Regions from separate parts of the Pseudomonas sp. AIG genome, predicted to be linked through region 1. Evidence: predicted binding sites of a transcription regulator. Region 1 holds the regulator's gene; the other holds the start of a gene.
The links. The regulator sigma-54, encoded in region 1, starts transcription at its own class of promoters, with help from an activator protein. The targets are predictions, from matches to a motif close to ANTGGCATNNANNTTGCTNT.
Positions count from the first base shown of each region.

Region 2: a site for sigma-54 is predicted at 3,551-3,570, ahead of ACWR1S_RS09115 (flagellar hook-length control protein FliK). Genes of this name have one in related genera too.

Region 1 is NZ_CDROCK010000073.1:7,721-14,851, forward strand. Features, by position in the region: gene ACWR1S_RS28480 (HPr family phosphocarrier protein) at 1-161, opposite strand, end outside; gene rapZ (RNase adapter RapZ) at 177-1,034, opposite strand; gene ptsN (PTS IIA-like nitrogen regulatory protein PtsN) at 1,037-1,501, opposite strand; gene hpf (ribosome hibernation-promoting factor, HPF/YfiA family) at 1,514-1,822, opposite strand; gene ACWR1S_RS28500 (RNA polymerase factor sigma-54) at 1,896-3,389, opposite strand; gene lptB (LPS export ABC transporter ATP-binding protein) at 3,577-4,302, opposite strand; gene lptA (lipopolysaccharide transport periplasmic protein LptA) at 4,302-4,847, opposite strand; gene lptC (LPS export ABC transporter periplasmic protein LptC) at 4,834-5,406, opposite strand; gene ACWR1S_RS28520 (KdsC family phosphatase) at 5,415-5,939, opposite strand; gene ACWR1S_RS28525 (KpsF/GutQ family sugar-phosphate isomerase) at 5,939-6,913, opposite strand.
Region 2 is NZ_CDROCK010000010.1:122,756-129,886, reverse strand. Features, by position in the region: gene fliN (flagellar motor switch protein FliN) at 1-129, opposite strand, end outside; gene fliM (flagellar motor switch protein FliM) at 186-1,154, opposite strand; gene fliL (flagellar basal body-associated protein FliL) at 1,164-1,667, opposite strand; gene ACWR1S_RS09115 (flagellar hook-length control protein FliK) at 2,133-3,503, opposite strand; gene ACWR1S_RS09110 (Hpt domain-containing protein) at 3,608-3,955, opposite strand; gene ACWR1S_RS09105 (ATP-binding SpoIIE family protein phosphatase) at 3,987-5,690, opposite strand; gene ACWR1S_RS09100 (STAS domain-containing protein) at 5,696-6,001, opposite strand; gene fliJ (flagellar export protein FliJ) at 6,192-6,644, opposite strand; gene fliI (flagellar protein export ATPase FliI) at 6,651-7,131, opposite strand, start outside.

The sequences.
Region 1 (7,131 bases):
ATCATCATCGCCATGATGCTTTTGCCATCAACGGTATTCTCCGGCGTGCGGCCCACTCTGATCGAGCAATCCGGAAACTGACCGGCCACGCCAACGAACTTGGCCGACGCACGGGCATGCAGGCCCAGCTTGTTGATGATTTCGATTTCCAGAGCAGGCATCGCGGTGTGAATCCTTTAAGTGAGGTCGCGGTGGCGAACCTGGACGTTCTTCAGGGTTTTCTGCAGGGCCTGACCCAGGCGTTCGGTCAGGTAGACGGAGCGGTGATGCCCGCCGGTGCAGCCAATGGCAATGGTGACGTAGGCGCGGTTGCTCGCAGCGAAGCGCGGCAGCCACTTGTGCAGGTAGGTGAAGATGTCCTGAAACATTTCTTCGACCTCCGGCTGCGCCGCGAGGTACTCAGCCACCGGCGCATCGAGACCCGATTGCGCGCGCAGTTCCGGTTTCCAGTACGGATTGGGCAGGCAGCGCACATCGAACACCAGATCCGCATCCACCGGCATGCCGCGCTTGAAGCCGAATGACTCGACCAGAAACGCCGTGCCCGGCTCCGGCTGGTTCAGCAGGCGCAGCTTGATCGAGTCGCGCAGCTGATACAGGTTCAGATTGGTGGTGTTGATCTTCAGGTCCGCGAGGTCGGCAATCGGGCCGAGCAGGGCGGTTTCATCCTGGATCGCCTCGGCCAGCGAGCGGTTGGCATTGCTCAGCGGATGGCGACGGCGGGTTTCGGAAAAACGCTTGAGCAGGGTTTCCTCGTCGGCATCCAGATACAGCACATCGCACTGGATGTGCTTGCTGCGGACATCTTCAAGCAGTTCGGGAAAGCGCGTCAGGTGGCTCGGCAGGTTGCGCGCATCGATGGATACAGCCACCAGCGGCTGCGCCAGTTCCGTGTGAATCAGCGCACGTTCGGCCAGTTCCGGCAGCAAGCCTGCCGGCAGGTTGTCGATGCAGTAGTAACCGTTGTCCTCAAGGACATCCAGTGCGGTACTTTTACCCGAGCCGGAACGGCCACTGACAATGATCAAGCGCATGATTAGTGCCCGTTCTGCTCGTCCAGGACAACCTGATACAAGGCTTCGTTGCTCGCGGCGCTGCGCAGTTTATCGCGCACGTCCTTGCGGTCGAGCATGCTGGCGATCTGACGCAGCAACTCCAGGTGCGCATCGGTGGCGGCTTCCGGGACCAGCAGAACGAACAGCAGGTCAACCGGGGCACCATCGATGGCGTCGAAATCGATTGGCGCTTCTAGATGCATCAGTGCGCTGATGGGCGACTGGCAGCCCTTGAGGCGGCAGTGAGGAATGGCGATGCCGTTGCCAAAACCGGTGGAACCGAGTTTTTCACGGGCAATCAACGCCTCGAAGACATCTTGCATCTCCAGATCCGGCACTTCGCGGGCGATCAGGTTGGCAATTTGTTCGAGGGCTTTCTTTTTACTGCCGCCCGGCACGTTCACGAGGGAACGGCCGGGGGTCAGGATGCTTTCAAGTCGGATCATGGGTTAGGGGTGTTAACGACCGGTCGCGCCCTGGAGGAGGCTCTGGGTCTTTTCCTTATGCTTTTTGAGTTGGCGATCCAGCTTGTCGGTGAGTGAGTCGATCGCAGCATACATATCAGTATCTTCTGCGTTGGCGACCACTTCGCTGCCGGGGATATGCAAGGTGGCTTCGATTTTCTGCTTCAGCTTTTCGACGCACATCGTGACTTGCACGTTGGTGATCTTGTCGAAATGTCGCTCCAGTCGTTGGAGTTTTTCCTCGATGTAGGAACGCAGAGGTTGGGTCACTTCCAGTTGGTGTCCACTGATGTTGACTTGCATACAGCTTCTCCTTCGTTGCCAGTGCATAAAGCGGCAGGCTGGATAGCCTGCCACTGGAACGCTGTAACGTGGCTTACATCAACCGCTTGCGTTCGCTCGAAGGCGCGATCCCGAGGGATTCGCGGTACTTGGCGACGGTGCGGCGAGCCACCTGAATGCCTTGTGCCTCCAGTAAACCAGCGATCTTGCTGTCACTCAACGGCTTTTTCTGATTTTCCGCGGCAACCAGTTTTTTGATGATCGCGCGGATCGCCGTGGACGAGCATTCGCCGCCTTCGGAGGTGCTGACGTGGCTGGAGAAAAAGTATTTCAGTTCATAAATACCGCGCGGGGTATGCATGAATTTTTGCGTGGTCACGCGGGAAATTGTTGATTCGTGCATGCCGACCGCCTCAGCGATGTCGTGCAGGACCAACGGCTTCATGGCTTCGTCGCCGTACTCCAGAAAACCGCGCTGATGCTCGACGATCTGGGTGGCTACTTTCATCAATGTTTCGTTGCGGCTCTGCAGGCTTTTGATAAACCAGCGGGCTTCCTGCAACTGATTGCGCATGAAGGTGTTGTCGGCGCTGGTGTCGGCGCGACGGACGAAACCGGCGTACTGGGCGTTGACGCGCAGGCGTGGCACCGATTCCTGGTTCAACTCGACCAGCCAGCGCTCGTTGTCCTTGCGCACGATAACGTCAGGGACAACGTACTCGGCTTCGGTGGATTCGATTTGCGAACCCGGACGTGGATTAAGGCTCTGCACCAGCTCGATGACCTGGCGCAACTCGTCTTCCTTGAGCTTCATGCGTCGCATCAGCTGGCTGTAGTCGCGGCCGCCCAGCAGGTCGATGTAATCGCTGACCAAACGCTTGGCTTCAGCCAGCCAAGGCGTCTTGGCTGGCAGCTGACGTAATTGCAGCAGCAGGCATTCGCCGAGATTGCGCGCGCCGATACCGGCGGGTTCGAACTGTTGAATGCGGTGCAGGACGGCTTCGATTTCGTCCAGTTCGATGTCCAGTTCCGGGTCGAACGCCTCAAGAATTTCTTCGAGGGTTTCGTCCAGGTAGCCCTGATTGTTGATGCAATCGATCAGGGTCACGGCGATCAGGCGATCGGTGTCGGACATCGGTGCAAGGTTCAGTTGCCACAGCAGGTGGCTTTGCAGGCTCTCGCCGGCGGAGGTGCGGGTGGTGAAATCCCACTCGTCATCGTCGCTGCTCGGCAGGCTGCTGGCGCTGGTCTGGTAGACGTCTTCCCAGGCGGTGTCGACCGGAAGTTCGTTGGGGATGCGTTCGCTCCAGTCACCTTCCTCGAGGTTGTCTACCGTCGGTGCGGTTTCCTGATACGAGGGTTCCTGGATTTCGGTGTTGGGCTTCTGTTCGGCGTTGTCGGCCAAGGGGTCGGAATTGTCGAAGTCGTCGCCTTCTTCCTGGCGTTCGAGCATCGGATTGGATTCCAGCGCCTCCTGGATTTCCTGTTGCAGATCCAGGGTCGACAATTGGAGCAGGCGGATGGCCTGTTGCAGCTGCGGTGTCATCGTCAGCTGCTGGCCCATTCTCAAGACTAGCGATGGTTTCATGGCAGGGGCTTAACACCTTATTCGCCGGCGCTATGCGCCATCCACTACAGGGCGCCGGAGCGCCAAACTTAAGCAAATTATATGCCTGAAACTGAAGTGTTTGCCTAGAGCGCTGTAACAATTAAAGCGTATTAAATCCTGCTTGAATCGATACAGCGCCCGGGCGGCGCACCGGGCACTGTTTCGCTTACAGGCGGAACTCGTGGCCCAGATACACTTCCTTGACCAGATCGTTGGCCAGGATGGTTTCTGCGTCGCCTTCTGCGATCAGTTGACCATCATTGACGATGTAAGCGGTTTCGCAGATGTCCAGGGTCTCGCGGACGTTGTGGTCGGTGATCAGTACACCGATGCCTTTGGCCTTGAGATGATGGATGATCTGCTTGATGTCGCCGACCGAGATCGGGTCGACACCGGCGAACGGTTCGTCGAGCAGGATGAATTTCGGTGCCGTTGCCAGTGCGCGAGCGATTTCCACTCGGCGGCGTTCACCACCGGACAGGCTCATGCCGAGGTTGTCGCGGATGTGGCTGATGTGGAATTCCTGCAGCAGGCTTTCCAGCTCCTTGCGACGGCCGGCCTTGTCGAGTTCCTGACGGGTCTCGAGGATGGCCATGATGTTGTCGGCCACCGACAGTTTACGGAAGATCGACGCTTCTTGCGGCAGATAGCCGATCCCGGCCTTGGCACGACCGTGCATCGGCTGGTGGCTGACGTCCAGATCGTCGATCAGGACGCGGCCCTGATCGGCTTGCACCAAACCTACGATCATGTAGAAGCAGGTGGTTTTACCGGCGCCGTTCGGGCCGAGCAAGCCAACGATCTGGCCGCTGTCGATCGACAGACTGACGTCACGCACGACCTGGCGGCTTTTATAGGCCTTGGCCAGGTGCTGAGCTTTCAGAGTTGCCATTACTGGGTTTTCTCGTCGGTTTTCTTCTTCGGCTGGATCACCATGTCAATGCGCGGACGCGCCTCGGTGACCTTGCTGCCGGTAGCGCGACCAGCGCTGGCCAGTTTCTTCACGGTGTCATAGACGATTTTCTCGCCCTGAGTCGTGTTGTTGTCCTTGTCGACAACCTTGGCCTTGTCGATCAGCACGACGCGGTTTTGCGCGGCGTGGTACTGAATCGTCACGCCCCAGCCCTGTACAGGCTTGGTGTCGCCTTGAGTTTGCAATTGCTCAAAGTAGGCAAGATTGCCCACCGACGTCACCACGTCGATATCGCCGGCCGGGGTACGGGTGATGGTCACGGTATTACCGGTCACCTTCATCGAACCCTGGGTAATGATCACATCGCCCTTGTAGGTGGCGATGCCGTTCTTGTCATCCAGTTGGGCGTCGTCGGCCTGAATGCGGATAGGTTGCTGCTGATCGTTCGGCAGAGCCCAGGCGCTCACGCTTCCCAGTGCTGCGCCCAGACTGAGCAAAATAGGGAGGGTTTTAACGAGCCTCATACTGTCCTCTTACGTTCGATAGCAGGTGTATCCTGCTTTCCTTCAGGTACGCTTTCATTCCAACGCCAGTCGATACACCGCCAGCGCCGTCGATTCTAACGGGTTGCTCGGTCTGCGCATATTGCTCCTGCGGGAACACGGTCATGCGCGTGGAGGTCACCAACAGATCGCGGTTCTGTTCATCGGTGCGCTTGATGCGTACCGAATCGATCAATTCGACTTGTGTGCCGCCCGAATTTACTTCGCCGCGTTCACTGGTGACATGCCACGGGAACTCTGTTCCGCGATACATGTTCAGGTCGGGTTTGGTGACGAGCGTGATATCGGTTGCCTTGACGTGCTCGGCCTTGTCGGAGGTCATTTCATACTGCACTTTGCCGTCCGGCAGGTATTGCAGGGTATGCGTATTGGTTGCATACCAGTCGATAGGCGTTTCGACAGACGTGACCGGAGGCTTGTCGAGGAAGCGTTCCGGGCTGATGTTCCAGTAGCCGACCGCGGCGAAAATCGCAGCGATGCAGCCGAACAGCAGGAAGTTGCGAAATTTTTTGCTGAACATGGTTTGGCTCACAGGTACGCGGCGTTGGCCGCATCGAGGCGGCCCTGGGCGCGCAGGATCAATTCACAGAATTCGCGGGCGGCGCCTTCACCACCACGGGCGCGGGTGACGCCATGGGCGTGTTCGCGGACGAAATCGGCAGCGTTGGCAACCGCCATGCCCAGGCCGACGCGGCGGATGACCGGCAGGTCCGGCAAGTCGTCACCGAGATAAGCAACTTCTTCATAGCTTAGGCCCAGTTGTTCGAGCAGGCCGTCGAGAACGACCAATTTGTCTTCGCGACCCTGAAACAGGTGGGGAATCCCCAGGTTTTTCGCTCGGCGTTCGACTACCGGCGTCTTGCGACCGCTGATGATAGCGGTCTGCACGCCGGCGTTCATCAGCATCTTGATGCCTTGGCCGTCGAGTGTGTTGAAGGTCTTGAATTCGCTGCCGTCTTCAAGGAAGTACAGACGACCGTCGGTGAGAACACCGTCGACGTCGAATACCGCCAGTTTGATCGCTTTGCCGCGTTGCAGCAGATCGTTGCTCATTACATGACTCCTGCGCGCAGCAGATCGGAGAGGTTGAAGGCGCCGACCGGGCGATCTTCCTCATCGACGACTACCAACGCGTTGATCCGATGATCTTCCATGATTTTCAGGGCTTCGGCGGCCAGCATCTCCGGCCGGGCAGTCTTGCCGTGGGCCGTCATCACCTGGTCGATGGTGGCGCTGCGAATGTCGATGCTGCGGTCCAGCGTGCGGCGCAAGTCGCCGTCAGTGAAAATCCCGGCCAGTTTACCGTCAGTTTCAAGGATGACGGTCATGCCCAGACCTTTACGGGTCATTTCCATCAGTGCGTCCTTGAGCAGTGTACCGCGTTGTACTTGCGGCAACTCCTGCCCGGCGTGCATGACGTTTTCCACTTTCAGCAGCAGACGACGTCCCAGAGCACCGCCCGGGTGCGAGAACGCGAAATCTTCAGCGGTAAAACCGCGAGCTTCAAGCAGTGCGACCGCGAGGGCGTCGCCCATGACCAGCGCTGCAGTTGTCGAAGAGGTCGGGGCGAGGTTCAGCGGGCAGGCTTCATGTTCGACGTGAACGTTGAGATTGACCTCGGCGGCTTTGGCCAGCGGCGATTGCGGGTTGCCGGTGACGCTGATCAACTGGATGCCCAGACGTTTGATCAGCGGCAGCAAGGTCACGATTTCATTGGTCGAGCCGGAGTTGGACAGGGCCAGGATCACGTCGTCGCGAGTGATCATGCCCATATCGCCATGGCTGGCTTCGGCCGGGTGGACAAAAAAGGCCGGGGTGCCGGTGCTGGCCAGGGTGGCGGCAATCTTGTTGCCGATGTGCCCGGACTTGCCCATGCCAACCACGACTACACGGCCTTTACTGGCCAGAATCATCTCGCAAGCGCGTACGAAATCGGCGTCGATATGGGGCAACAAGCCTTGTACGGCCTCCACTTCGAGTTGGATGGTGCGTTGTGCCGATTGAATCAGGTCGCTGGATTGGCTCATGTCAGAAATCGTATAGCCCGATGAAAAGGCGGCGATTATAGCGGTTATGTTGCAAAGCCTCACGCAAGTTCGTCGTGCTTTGTCATTACTCGTTACCAAAACCCGGTAAAAGAGCCTGCGCACCTGTCATATCGCCGAACACAGGCTGGTACAAGCCTTGGGCGCTTCGCCTTTGCAGTGATATAGTTCGCCGCCAGTTCGGCCTGCCCGGGATGTAC
Region 2 (7,131 bases), on a different contig from region 1:
CGAGCCGCTGGCGGCGTCGGCGGCCAGCAAGGCGTCGATGTCAGCTTGACCGTCACCGGTTTCTTCCAGAGCCGCAGCCCATTCGTCAGCCAGTGCCTGGTCGTCCTGGGCGTTCATATCGTCGTTCATCATTTGTCCTCGGCGGGCAAAAATTCAGTTAAAGGCTTGGGGGTTGGAGCGCCGTTTCAACGGCGCTCGATCGGCTCGATCACTTGCAACGCGAGGTTGCCTTTGTGCGAGCCCATCTTGACCTTGAAGGCCGGCACGCCGTTGGCGCGCATGATCATTTCGTCCGGCATCTCGACCGGGATCACATCCCCCGGCTGCATGTGCAGGATGTCGCGCAGCTTCAACTGGCGGCGGGCCACGGTGGCGCCGATCGGTACGTCGACATCGAGCACGTCCTGACGCAGGGCGTTGACCCAGCGTTCGTCCTGATCGTCGAGGTCGGACTGGAAACCGGCGTCGAGCATTTCGCGCACCGGCTCGATCATCGAGTACGGCATGGTCACGTGCAGATCACCGCCACCGCCATCGAGTTCGATGTGGAAGGTGGAAACCACGATCGCTTCGCTCGGGCCGACGATGTTGGCCATGGCCGGGTTCACTTCCGAGTTGATGTACTCGAAATTGACTTCCATGATCGCCTGCCAGGCTTCTTTCAAATCGACGAAAGCCTGCTCCAGCACCATGCGCACGACGCGCAGTTCGGTCGGGGTGAATTCACGCCCTTCGATCTTGGCGTGACGGCCGTCACCGCCGAAGAAGTTGTCCACCAGTTTGAACACCAGTTTGGCGTCAAGGATGAACAGCGCGGTGCCGCGCAACGGTTTGATCTTGACCAGGTTGAGGCTGGTCGGTACGTACAGCGAGTGCACGTATTCGCCGAACTTCATCACCTGCACACCACCGACGGCAACGTCCGCCGAGCGGCGCAGCATGTTGAACATGCTGATGCGGGTGTAGCGGGCAAAACGCTCGTTGATCATTTCCAGAGTCGGCATGCGTCCACGGACGATGCGATCCTGACTGGTCAGGTCGTAGCTTTTGACACTGCCGGGTTCGGCAGCGTTATCGGTCTGTACCAGACCATCGTCGACGCCATGCAACAGCGCGTCGATTTCATCCTGGGACAGCAGATCCTGCACGGCCATGTCGTGTTCCTACTGCAGTACGAAATTAGTAAAAAGCAACTGTTCGATCACCACTTTGCCCAGCTCTTTCTGCGCCACTTCCTGGACGCTGGCTGTGGCCTTCTGGCGCAACATCTCTTGGCCGACCGGAGTCGCCAAGGTGGCGAAATCCTGACCGGAGAAGAGCATCACCAGGTTGTTGCGGATCACCGGCATGTGCACTTTGAGCGCTTCCAGATCAGCCTGATTACGCGCCAGCATGGTGATGCTCACCTGCATATAGCGCTGACGGCCGTTCTGGTTGTAGTTGGCAACGAAGGCTGGCGCCATCGGCTCGAAAATCGCTGGCTGCTTGCCGACAGGCGCCGCATCGGCGGCCTCGGCAGGCTTGCTCTGGGCACTGTGCATGAAGAACCAGGTCGCCCCCACGGATGCACCAATGGCCAACAGCAACGCCAGCACGATCACAATGATCAGCTTGAGTTTGCCTTTGGTTGCGGGGTCTTTCACTGCTGCTGTTTCGCTCTTCGCCATGCCAATAATCCGTCACTATTCGGGTTTTCACAGTCGCACGGCAAGGCAAGAGCAAGTGTTATGCCAGAAGTGTCGGTGATGGTGGAGACAACGCTAAAGTCAAAGGCACCCTCACCCCCGCCCTCTCCCGGAGGGAGAGGGGGCCGACCGAGGTGTTTTGTCGTGATACGTCGACCTGAAAGACCGAGTCGATTATGGATTCGGCGCAAAATAATCAGGTCGGTGTACTTCGCGACCATCCCCCAATCAGTCCCCTCTCCCTCCGGGAGAGGGCTAGGGTGAGGGTTTTCAGGGGCCGACCGAGGTGCCAGACGTCAAACATCGACCTGAAAGACCGAGTCAATTATGGATTCACAGCAGAACTACCCGGTCGGCGTACTTCCCAACCATCCCCCAATCAGTCCCCTCTCCCTCCGGGAGAGGGCTAGGCGGGCGGCGTTCCGATGAGGGGTCTCTTGATTTTGATCAGGCGTAATAGTCGACCGCGCTGCTGCCAATCACGCTGGTGGTTTGAGCAGCGGCTTCAGCAACAGCGGCAGGCGCCAACTCTTCATCCGCCGAATCGAGGCGACCGCCAGCAGCACGGGTGCGACCACTCTGGCCCTGCTGCGCCTGTTCCTGACCCTGCTGCCCTTGCCAGCCACGGCTCTGGTCAGACACATTGACGTCAACCTGGCCCATGCCCTGCTGATTAAACATCTCGCGCAGGCGATGCATTTGCCCGTCCAGCGCTTCACGCACGCTTGGATGCGCGCTCATGAACGTCACCTGGGTCTGTTGATCCGGGACCATGTTCACGCGGATATCCAGACGCCCCAGTTCCGCTGGCTGCAACTGAATGTCCGCCGCCTTCAGGTTGGCGCTCGACAGATACATGACGCGGTTGACCACTTCTTCGGTCCAGCCGCTCTGGTGCATGGCAATCGGCTGGTTCACCGGCACAGCGTTCGCAGTCTTCGGTGTAGCTGCCTGCGTCAGTGCCGCCAGACGGTTGGCGAAGTCATCGACGCGGGTATCGCTGGTGGCGGTTTTGAGATCTTTGAGGCCGTCGTCGATCAAGCCGCTGAACGCTTTGTCGCCGCCCTGGCTGGTACTGTCCTTGTCGGCTTGCACATCGAGCATGCTGGCCATGCCAGCGGCGAAGTTTTGTGCCGCAGTCAATTCGCCGTCGGCCTGAGTCTGAGCCGGCGACGCTTTCGGTTGCGCCTGGCTGGCGGCGGAAATGTGCCCGCCCTGCTCCATCGCCATGCGCACGGCCGGCATCGAGTCGAGGGGATCAGCCGAAGGGTCGAAATCGCTGTCGGTAGTCGGCGCCGGATCTTTGACCGTACCCGGCAACGCAGCGAGTGCGGGGGTTTCGGTTTCAGGCGGGGCCGGGGCAACGACAGCCGGGGCCTGCGCCACAGGTGCCGCAACCACCGGCTGCACAGCGACGGCCAATGCCGGGTCGAGCGCCGGGTCAACCGGTGCAGCATCAACCACTGGGGTCTGAGGAGTGTCCGCGCTGTCGTCGCTGCTCGCGGAAGTGTCATCGGTAGCTGCCGTTTTATCGGCAGGCAAGTCATTGCCGCTATCGGCAACCGCCGGTTGCGCAACGGCAGACTGATCCTTGCCAATATCCTTTTTGCCGCTGTTGTCAGCAACCTTGTCACGCGCCGACTTGGGCGAATTATCAGCAGTGACGACGGGTTTGTTCGATCCCTGATCGGCGAACACCTTAGCGAAGCTAGAGGCTTTATCCCCAGTGTCTACGGCCATAGCCGACGTTTTCGCCGAGGCGGCTTGCGCCTTGGCCTGAGCGGCATTCTGAAGAAGGATGTTGGGGGTCGCAGGCATGAAACGGTCTCCGCTGCACTGGGATCGTAGGTACAGTTGCGGAGATAAATGCAAGTGCCGGGCCAGTTTTGCCCGGCGCTTGAGAAAAGCGCCGGACGGCGGGATCAGTGCGTCAGTGCGTGCTGCCGCTCATCTTCGTAAACCGGGCGGACATCGGCGAACTCGCCGCTGATATCAGCGACCAGCCTGGCGATTTCAGAAGGACTTTTATCTTTGGCGTCCGATTCCAGCTCCTGGCAGAGCGCCGCCAACCGCACAGCGCCCATATTGCTGGCGCTACCCTTGAAGCTATGCGCAACTTCCGACAAAGCCTTGGCATCCGAGGTCTTTTGCAACTCGTACAAGCGACTTTCGGAATCCGCCAGAAAGGTATCCAGCAGCTCCGGATAACCCTCCTCCATGACTTCGCGCAGTACGCTCAGCGCCTCGCGATCAATATGTTTGTCAGTCACTTGCTCACTCCTTGATCAAGAATTGCGCGGATTATGCCTCAACCTCCCAGGAAAACTCCACGCGAGCACTACGACCTTCGTCCGACCAGCTGGCGTTGCGCCCCAATTGCCGGACCAGACTGACACCACGTCCCGACAAACGGACACCGTCCAGCGGCCGCTCCATGATCCGCGCCACATCAAAACCCTTGCCGCTGTCTTCCACGCAAATCACCAGACAACCGCCCTCGCCTCGTGGTTGCACCTGCAAATGCACGCGCACGAAACCGTCCTGCAACGCCTCCAGCCGATCATTGCGCTGCTGATAATACAGAGCAAAACCCGCCGCATCGCGCTTGAGACTGGAGTCCAGCCCCAGCACGCCGTGCTCCAACGCGTTGGAATACAACTCGGCGAGCACGCTGTACAAAGCGCCACTCTGCGCCCGCAACCCATGCACCTCAAGCAACAACTGCAACAGGTACGGCAACGGATTGAAACGCTTTAGCGTCGCGCCACGGAATTCGAAGCTCACCGACCAGTCGAGCGGGCACGACTGGCCGCTGTCGGAATACACCGGCGCCGACGGCTTGACCTGCGCCGGTTCGAGCAGGCTGATCTCGACCATGCTCACGTCGTCACGGGCCTCTCCGCGAAAATCGCGCAATGCCTGCTCGATGTCCTCGAACAAGCGATCCGGCTCGCGGTTGGCGGCGAACACCTGCTGCAAACGCTCGACACCGAACAGTTGATCACTGGCATCACTGGTGTCGATCACGCCGTCGGATAACAGGAACACCCGATCACCGACGGCCATGGGATGCACTTCCGTTCGGTCGTCGAACGCCTGCGCGCTCAGCACCCCCAACGGCAATTGCCGCGCCGCCAGCGGCACACGCTCACCGCTGGCGATCCGATGCAGATAACCGTCAGGCATGCCACCGTTCCACACTTCGACCGAACGCCGCTGAAAACTCAGACAGAGCAGCGTGGCGCAGCAGAACATGTCCACCGGCAGGATGCGTTTGAGCTTGGCATTCATCTCGCGCAGGGTTTCGGCCAGGCCGTAGCCCTTGGCGGTCATGCCGTAGAACACCTCGGCCAAGGGCATCGCCCCGACCGCTGCCGGCAAACCATGGCCGGTGAAATCGCCAAGCAACACATGCATGTCGCCCGCCGGCGTATAGGCCGCCAGCAGCAGGTCGCCGTTGAACAACGCATAGGGCGATTGCAGGTAACGGATATTAGCCGCGCTCAGGCAGCCGGAGTGCGCAACCTTGTCGAACACCGCTTTGGCCACGCGTTGTTCGTTGAGCAGGTAATCATGGTGTTTGGCGATCAGGTCGCGCTGTTGCAGCACCGTCGCCTGCAAACGGCGCAAGCGATCCATCGCCTTGATTTTGGCGGCCAGAATCACCTGGTTGTAAGGCTTCGCCAGAAAGTCGTCACCACCGGCCTCCAGACATCGGGCCAGCGCTTCGCTTTCGGTCAGCGATGTCAGGAAGATGATCGGCACCAGCGTTTCGCCCGCCAGCGCCTTGATCTGCCGCGCCGCTTCGAAGCCATCCATGACCGGCATCATCGCGTCCATCAGCACCAGATCGGGTTGCTGGCGGCGAAACAGATCGACCGCTTCGGCACCGTTGGCCGCCATCAGGACCGCGTGACCCTGGCGGCGGACGATGGTCGACAGCAGCAGCCGATCGGCGGCGCTGTCTTCGGCGATCAGAATGGTCAGCGGCTCTTGCGCCTGCATAGGCGTCAACTGATGTCGAAGAGTTTGTCGAAATTGGAGATGGCGAGGATCTTGCGCACATCGGAGTTGCTGTTGACCACGCGCACGTCCGAGCTATCGCCGCCGGCGTGATCCCGCAGCAGGAGCAGCATGCCCAGCGCCGAGCTGTCGAGGTAAGTGGCTTCTTTCAAATCCACCACAATGGACTCAGGCTTCTTGGCAAGATGCTCATAGGACTCACGGAACTCCTGATGGCGACCAAAATCAAACCGCCCCCTGACCGAAATCGTCAGTTTTTGACCATCTGGAGAGACTTCTGTAACGACTGACATTGACTGGCTTCCTTGTCATTGACGAACCTGTACAAGGTTTAGCACCTGCACAGGGTTGCGGCAAGGCGCATCACAGGAACAAATGTGGGAGCGAGCCTGCTCGCGAAGGCGTCGTGTCAGTCAACACTTCAGTCAACTGATCGATTGCATTCGCGAGCAGGCTCGCTCCCACAGGGTCTAGCGGTGCGATTTAGAACGGATTCTTTCGCGGCAAGCGCTGCGACAACTCATCAAGCAACTTCTGCTCGCGCTTGTCCTCAAGGCGTTGCGCCTCTTCGCGATAACGCTGCACCAGTTTGCGCAGTCCTTCAACCTTGGCGAATGCCTGCTGCCATTCCTCACGCGCCTTGTCGAGCTTGTTCTGATGCCAGACCAGACTCTGGCGCTGCTGGTCTACGGCGGTGTCGAGCTGCGCCAGAAAGCCCTGAAAACCAAGCAGCCATTGCCCGCTCACGCCCGTACTGCCGCGCACGATCCATTGCTCGGAATAATCCAGACGGAAGGCATTGAGGTCGGCGAGTTTGCTTTCAGCGACTTTGACCTGGCCCTGAAAATAGCCCAGCCGTTGCACGGCGGTTTTCTCGGCCTGTTCGGCCATGTCCACCACCGGCGCCAGACGCGCGGCTCGACTGACAGTGGCCATGACCGGTTAGCCGCCCGCCGCCGGGGCAAACAGGGTTTCCAGGTAAGCCTGGCTTTCGCCCATGTTGATTTTGTCGTTGAGGCCCTGACGCTGGTACCGGACCAGCTGCGGTTGCAGGGAGATCGCCAGATCGGTCTCGCGGTCGCCACCGGCAACGTAGGCGCCAACGCTGATCAGATCGCGGCTCTGCTGATAACGCGACCACAACTGCTTGAAGTATTGCGCGCGCTGCATGTGCTCCGGCGAGACCACCGCCGGCATCACCCGGCTGATCGACGCTTCGATGTCGATGGCCGGATAGTGCCCCTCTTCGGCCAGACGCCGGGACAGCACGATGTGGCCGTCGAGCACGCCTCGGGCCGAGTCGGCAATCGGGTCCTGCTGGTCATCGCCTTCGGACAGCACGGTGTAGAACGCGGTAATCGAACCTCCGCCCTTCTCGGCATTACCGGCACGCTCAACCAGTTTCGGCAATTTGGCGAATACC